Regions from separate parts of the Streptomyces sp. NPDC091280 genome, predicted to be linked through region 2. Evidence: riboswitches for the same ligand, from Rfam matches in the RefSeq annotation. Region 2 holds a riboswitch; the other holds the start of a gene.
The links. Region 2 has a riboswitch for glycine ahead of gcvT (glycine cleavage system aminomethyltransferase GcvT). Riboswitches for the same ligand answer to the same signal wherever they lie in the genome.

Region 1: linked by a shared signal. The riboswitch ahead of gcvP (aminomethyl-transferring glycine dehydrogenase) and the one ahead of gcvT (glycine cleavage system aminomethyltransferase GcvT) in region 2 are both predicted to bind glycine.

What each region holds. Positions count from the first base shown of each region.
Region 1 is NZ_JBIVUZ010000015.1:9,191-12,588, forward strand. It holds gene ACIQPR_RS37995 (DNA polymerase IV) at 1-1,113, shown strand, start outside; gene ACIQPR_RS38000 (PRC-barrel domain-containing protein) at 1,035-1,406, opposite strand; glycine riboswitch at 1,521-1,616, shown strand; gene gcvP (aminomethyl-transferring glycine dehydrogenase) at 1,797-3,398, shown strand, end outside.
Region 2 is NZ_JBIVUZ010000014.1:304,807-308,204, reverse strand. It holds gene glyA (serine hydroxymethyltransferase) at 1-72, opposite strand, end outside; gene gcvH (glycine cleavage system protein GcvH) at 87-467, opposite strand; gene gcvT (glycine cleavage system aminomethyltransferase GcvT) at 578-1,705, opposite strand; glycine riboswitch at 1,848-1,950, opposite strand; gene ACIQPR_RS37720 (AAA family ATPase) at 2,100-2,789, shown strand; gene ACIQPR_RS37715 (enhanced serine sensitivity protein SseB) at 2,854-3,398, shown strand, end outside.

The DNA.
Region 1 (3,398 bases), on a different contig from region 2:
CGCGCCGACATACGGGCCGTCACGGGACTCACCGGCTCGGTCGGCCTGGCCGCTTCCAAGATGCTCGCGAAGATCGCCTCCGAGCGTGCCAAGCCCGACGGGCTGGTGCTGATCGAGCCCGGGAGCGAGCGGACCCTGCTCGGGCCGCTGTCGGTGCGCACGCTGCCGGGGGTCGGACCGGCCACGGGCGACCATCTGCGGCGGGCCGGGATCACCACGGTCGACGAGATCGCCGAAGCGGGCGAGGACGAGCTCGTACGGCTGGTGGGCAAGGCGCACGGGCACGCGCTGTACGCGATGGCGCTGGCCCACGACGAGCGGCCCGTGGTGGCCGAGCGGGAGACCAAGTCGGTGTCGGTCGAGGACACCTACGACGTCGACATCCACGACCGGGTCCGGGTGGGACTGGAGGTGCAGCGCCTCGCCGACCGGTGTGTGCGGCGGCTGCGGGGCGCCGGCCTGTCGGGGCGCACCATCGTGCTCAAGGTGCGGCGGTACGACTTCTCGACGCTGACCCGGTCCGAGACGTTGCGCGGGCCCACCGACGACCCCGGTGTGGTGCGGGAGGCTGCGGCCCGGCTGCTGGACTCCGTGGACACCACGGGTGGGGTGCGGCTGCTCGGAGTCGGGGTCTCCGGGCTCGCCGACTACACGCAGGAGGACCTGTTCGCACAGGCGGCGGGGGAGCAGGTCGACCTTCTTGAGGAGGAGCACACCGAGGAGGAGGACGGTGAGGGGGAGCAGCCCGCGCTCGTGGAGCGACGCTGGCCCGCGGGGCACGATGTGCACCACCGCGGGTTCGGGCACGGGTGGGTGCAGGGCAGCGGGCTGGGGCGGGTCACCGTGCGGTTCGAGACGCCGGGAGATGTCGGACCGGGGCGGGTCCGGACGTTCAGGACGGACGATCCCGAGCTGGAGCCGGCTCAGCCGTTGCCGTTGGTGACGCTGGACACGGGTGAACCGGCCGACGGGTCAGGGCAGTTGGTGCCGCCCCCGGAGGACCGAAGACCCGTCGGCCCGCCCGCCGTTTCGGCTCAGCCGTCGTCCGAGCCCGCCAGTTTGCCGAAGTCCCTGTCCGGGAGGGACGGCGGCGGGGCCACGTCCAGGCCGTAGTGGTGGTAGAGCTGGAGTTCCTGGTCGGGGGAGAGATGGCGGCCCACGCCGAAGTCGGGGGCGTCCTTGATCAGGGAGCGGTCGAAGGGGATGTGCAGCGTGCCCTCGATCAGCTCGCTGGGCTCCAGGGGGACGAAGGCGTCCCTGGAGAACAGGCCGGTGCGTACGGCCGCCCACTCCGGCACGCCGGTCGCGTCGTCGAGGTAGACCTCGTCGATCGTGCCGATCTTGGCGCCGGTGCGGTCGAACGCCTTGCGGCCGATCAGGTTGCGCGGATCGATATCGGTCTGCACGGGCCCTCCTCCTGGTCGCAACTCATCCGTAAACTCTACAAAAGAGCACATTCGGGCCGGTGGCCACTCGAAGGCCCGGCTTCGTCGCTCGCTGGTAGGCTGGCCAGCGGCTGCTGACCCCGTGCGGGAGAGTCCTCCAGACTTCATCGGAGGCGCCGAAGGAGCAAATCCTCCCCGGAATCTCTCAGGCTCACGTACCGCACGGACGAGGTCACTCTGGAAAGCAGGGCGGGTGCCGGCGACGGCCCTCGCTCTCACCGACGGTGAAAACCGGTGACCTTCGGGTGGCCGGTGAAGCTCTCAGGTTGAGATGACAGAGGGGGAGGCCGTCCGGGCACCCCACTGTCGTGGTGCCCTCGAAGGTCGTGTCCGACCAGGAGGCCTCCCGAAATGACCGCCCCTCGCCCCTCGCTCTCCGAGCTCGAACAGGGCATTCCGTTCGAGCAGCGCCACATCGGCCCCGACCAGGAAGCACGGGCCAAGATGCTCGCGCAGGTCGGCTACGGCTCGCTCGACGAGCTCACGGCCGCCGCGGTCCCCGATGTGATCAAGAACGCCGACTCCCTGGACCTGCCCGGTGCCCGCACCGAAGCCGAGGTGCTGGCCGAACTGCGCTCCCTCGCGGACCGCAACGAGGTCCTCGGCTCCATGATCGGGCTCGGGTACTACGGCACGTTCACCCCGCCCGTGATCCTGCGCAACGTCATGGAGAACCCGGCCTGGTACACGGCCTACACGCCGTACCAGCCGGAGATCTCGCAGGGTCGGCTCGAAGCCCTGCTGAACTTCCAGACCATGGTCGCCGACCTCACCGGGCTGCCGACCTCCGGCGCCTCCCTGCTCGACGAGGGCACCGCCGCCGCCGAGGCCGTGGCCCTGTCCCGGCGCATGGGCAAGAACAAGAAGGGCCTCTTCCTGGTCGACGCGGACGCGCTGCCGCAGACCATCGCCGTGATCGAGACCCGCGCCGAGCCGGCCGGTGTCGAGGTCGTCGTCGCCGACCTCGCCGAGGGCATCCCGGCCGACCTCGCCGAGCGCGAGATCAACGGCGTGCTCGTGCAGTACCCGGGCGCCTCCGGTGCCGTACGCGACCTCAAGCCGCTGATCGAGCAGGCGCACGGACTCGGAGCTCTCGTCACCGTCGCCGCCGACCTCCTCGCGCTCACCCTGCTCAAGTCGCCGGGCGAACTGGGCGCGGACATCGCGGTCGGTACGACCCAGCGCTTCGGGGTGCCGATGGGCTTCGGCGGGCCGCACGCCGGATACATGGCGGTGCACGAGAAGTTCGCCCGCAGCCTGCCCGGCCGGCTCGTCGGAGTCTCCGTCGACGCCGACGGACACAAGGCCTACCGCCTCGCCCTCCAGACCCGCGAGCAGCACATCCGCCGTGAGAAGGCCACCAGCAACATCTGCACCGCCCAGGTGCTCCTGGCCGTCATGGCCGGCATGTACGCCGTCTACCACGGGCCGGACGGGCTGCGGGGCATCGCGCGGCGCACGCACCGCTACGCCACGATCCTCGCCGCCGGGCTCACCGCCGGCGGGGTCGAGGTCGTGCACGGCGGCTACTTCGACACGCTGACCGCACGCGTGCCCGGCCGGGCCGCCGAGGTCGTGGCCGCCGCCCGCGAGGACGGCGTCAACCTCCGTCTCGTGGACGCGGACCAGGTGTCGATCGCCTGCGACGAGACCACCACGCGTGCCCAACTGGCCGCCGTATGGACCGCGTTCGGGGTCGACGGAGACATCGAGGCGCTGGACGCGAGTGCCGAGGACACGCTGCCCGAGGCGCTGCTGCGGACCGACGCGTACCTCACGCACCCCGTCTTCCGGGACCACCGTTCCGAGACCGCGATGCTGCGCTACCTGCGAAAGCTGGCCGACCGCGACTACGCGCTCGACCGGGGCATGATCCCGCTGGGCTCCTGCACGATGAAGCTCAACGCGACCACCGAGATGGAGCCTGTCACCTGGCCCGAGTTCGGGCAGCTG
Region 2 (3,398 bases):
CCGCAGCTCGGCGTCGACGGCGGCGGCGATGTCCGGGTCGAGTTCGTGCAGGGGAGTGTTCAGGACGGACATGGGTCTACGACTCCTCAGCCGGCGGTGAAGGCGGTGTACTCGTCGGCGGAGAGCAGGTCGCCCGGCTCGTCCGTGATCCGCACCTTGAAGAGCCAACCGCCGTCGAAGGGCTCGGAGTTGACCAGCGCGGGCTCGTCCACGACGGCCGTGTTGATCTCCACGACCTCGCCGGTGACCGGCGCGTACAGGTCCGACACCGACTTCGTGGACTCCAGCTCGCCGCAGGACTCGCCCGCGGTCACCGTGGAGCCGACCTCGGGGAGCTGGGCGTAGACGACGTCACCGAGCGCGTTGGCCGCGAACTCGGTGATGCCGACCGTCGAGACACCGTCGACGGCGGCCGTCAGCCACTCGTGTTCCTTGCTGTACCGCAGATTCTCGGGGTGGTTGCTCATGGCGTGGATTCTCCTGTACGCGGGGGACTGCTGGTGAAGGGGGGAATGCGGAAGGACTCGTCGAGCGGGGGCGATCCGCCCCGGTCACGGACCCGACGCTACGACGACTGTCACTTCCGGCGCTTGTAGAAGGGGAGCGCCACGACCTCGTACGGCTCGTGGCTGCCCCGGATGTCCACACCGACACCGGCCGTGCCCGGCGCCGCGTGCGCGGCGTCGACGTAGGCCATGGCGATCGGCCTGCCCAGGGTGGGGGAGGGGGCGCCGGAGGTGATCTCGCCGATCACCTCGCCGTCGGCGACGACGGAGTAGCCCGCCCGCGGGACGCGGCGGCCCTCGGCGATCAGGCCGACCAGGACGCGCGGCGGCTGCGAGGCGGCGCGTTCGGCGGCGGCCTCCAGGGCGGCGCGGCCGACGAAGTCGCCGTCCTTCTCGAACTTCACGACCCGGCCGAGTCCGGCGTCGAAGGGGGTCAGGGAGGTCGACAGCTCGTGGCCGTACAGCGGCATGCCGGCCTCCAGGCGGAGCGTGTCCCGGCAGGACAGGCCGCAGGGGATGAGCCCGGCCGGGGCCCCGGCCTCGGTCAGCGCCTCCCACAGCTTCTCCGCGTCGGCGGGGGCGACGAACAGTTCGAAGCCGTCCTCGCCGGTGTAGCCGGTGCGGGCGATCAGCGCGGGGACGCCCGCGACCGTGCCGGGCAGACCGGCGTAGTACTTGAGGCCGTCCAGGTCCGCGTCCGTGAGCGACGCGAGGATGCCGGGGGACTCGGGGCCCTGGACGGCGAGCAGGGCGTAGGCGTCCCGGTCGTCGCGGACGATCGCGTCGAAGCCCTCCGCGCGTTCCGTCAACGCGTCCAGGACGGTCTGCGCGTTCGACGCGTTCGCCACGACCATGTACTCGCTCTCCGCGAGCCGGTAGACGATGAGGTCGTCCAGGATGCCGCCGTCGGCGCGGCAGATCATGGTGTAGCGGGCGCGGCCCACGCCCACGGAGGCGATGTTGCCGACGAGCGCGTGGTCGAGGAGCCGGGCGGCCTGCGGTCCGGTGACCGTGATCTCGCCCATGTGGGAGAGGTCGAAGAGGCCTGCCTTCGTGCGGACGGCGAGGTGTTCGTCGCGCTCCGAGCCGTAGCGCAGCGGCATGTCCCAGCCGGCGAAGTCGGTCATCGTCGCACCGAGCGAGCGGTGCAGCGCGTCGAGCGCGGTGCGGCGCTTCTCGGGGGTGGCGGTACTGCTCATCGGTCGTTCTCCCAAGGCATGACGGCGAGGTCGTTCCTCCCCATCTGTCATCGGGACCTGAGAGGTTCGCCATGACCGCGCGGGCCATGGGTTGCACCTTGGGTGGGACCACCGGGACGGGCGGTCCGCTTTTCAGATGTGCCTCGCCCGCGCGGTAACTGGGCCTGAGAGATTCAAGGGAGGGACTTGCTCCTTCGGCGCCCCGGCAACGGATCGTTGCCTGGGGACTCTCCCGCGCGGATTCAAGCGGCCGGTATGCAGTTAGGCGCGCACATCATCGCACAGGCTTTGTAACAGGCCTGTGGCCGGAAGCGAACGGAACCGCGAGACACCGTGCATTACCTTCTCTTTACGTTCAGTGGGGAGAACCTTTCCTGAACCCCCAGGGAGGACGATCACGGTGACAAGGACCACGGTGTACGCCACGACCTCGGCCGTCGCGCTGCCGAAGCAGCCCACGGCCCCGGCCCGGGAGGCGTGCCCGGCCCGCCCGGCACCGGTCGTCCGCGACCTCCGCGAGCGGGCCGGCCGCAGCCCGCACGGACTCCGCTTCGGCCCCCGCGATCTCGTCGTCGTCACCGGCCTGCCCGGCAGCGGCAAGTCCACGCTGATGCGGCGCGCGGTGACCGCCGACAGCGCCCGCGTCGACAGCCAGGACACCCGGGACCGCTGGGACGCCCGGATGTCCGGCGTCCCGGGCCCCCTTCCGTACGCGGTGTACCGCCCGCTGGTCCGCCTCGCGCACTACGCCGGACTGCGCCGCACCCTGCGCTCCGCGTCCGGAGCCGTGGTGCACGACTGCGGCACCCAGAGCTGGGTGCGCGGCTGGCTGGCCCGCGCCGCGCACCGGCGGGGCGGCACCCTGCACCTGGTGTTCCTCGACGTCGGCCCGGACATCGCGCTCGACGGACAGCGCGAGCGCGGCCGGGGCGTCTCGCGGTACGCGTTCCTGCGCCACCGCCGGGCCGCCGCCCGCCTGTTGCGCGCCGTGGAGCGCGGCGACCTGCCGCACGGGGTGGGCTCGGCGGTGCTGCTGGACCGGGACGCGGCGGACGTGCTGCGCCGGATCGACTTCGCGGACTGAGCCGCTAGCCTTTTCTGCCACGGCACGTTCACAGCAGGCGGTTTCACCAGCAGGCGGTAGGTAGATGGACATTCCGGCGGGCTTCCCCGGTCAGGCGTACCCCCACCCGCATCCGCACGGCGGATGGCCCGGCAACGAGCTGGAGGAGGTGCTCTCGGTCTCCCTCGGCCTGCCCTCGGCCGGCGGCCGGATCATCGAGGTGCTGGCCCGCAGCTTCGTGTGGGTCCCGCTGCCCAGCGGCGGCGGCCCGCACAGCGGACCGCTGGACCTGCCCACGCTGGACATCGAGGGGCAGGCCTTCGTGCCGGTCTTCAGCTCCGAGGAGCAGTTCCGCCAGGTCGTCGGCTCGCATCTGTCGTTCACGATCGCGCCCGCGGTGGAGTTCGCGCGCGGGCTGCCCCCGCAGGTGGGCATCGCGGTGAACCCGGACGGCGTGGTCGGCATCCCGCTCCCGCCCGCCGCCGTCGCCGAGCTGTGCCGCGTCGGCCGTACCGCCCTCGACGGCCCCACCAGCGGCGGCCGGGTCCGGCTCTTCGAGCCCGACTGGCAGGACGACCCGGTCGACTTCCTCGCCGCCGCCTCCGCCGAGTTCGCCGCCACCGGCGTGGT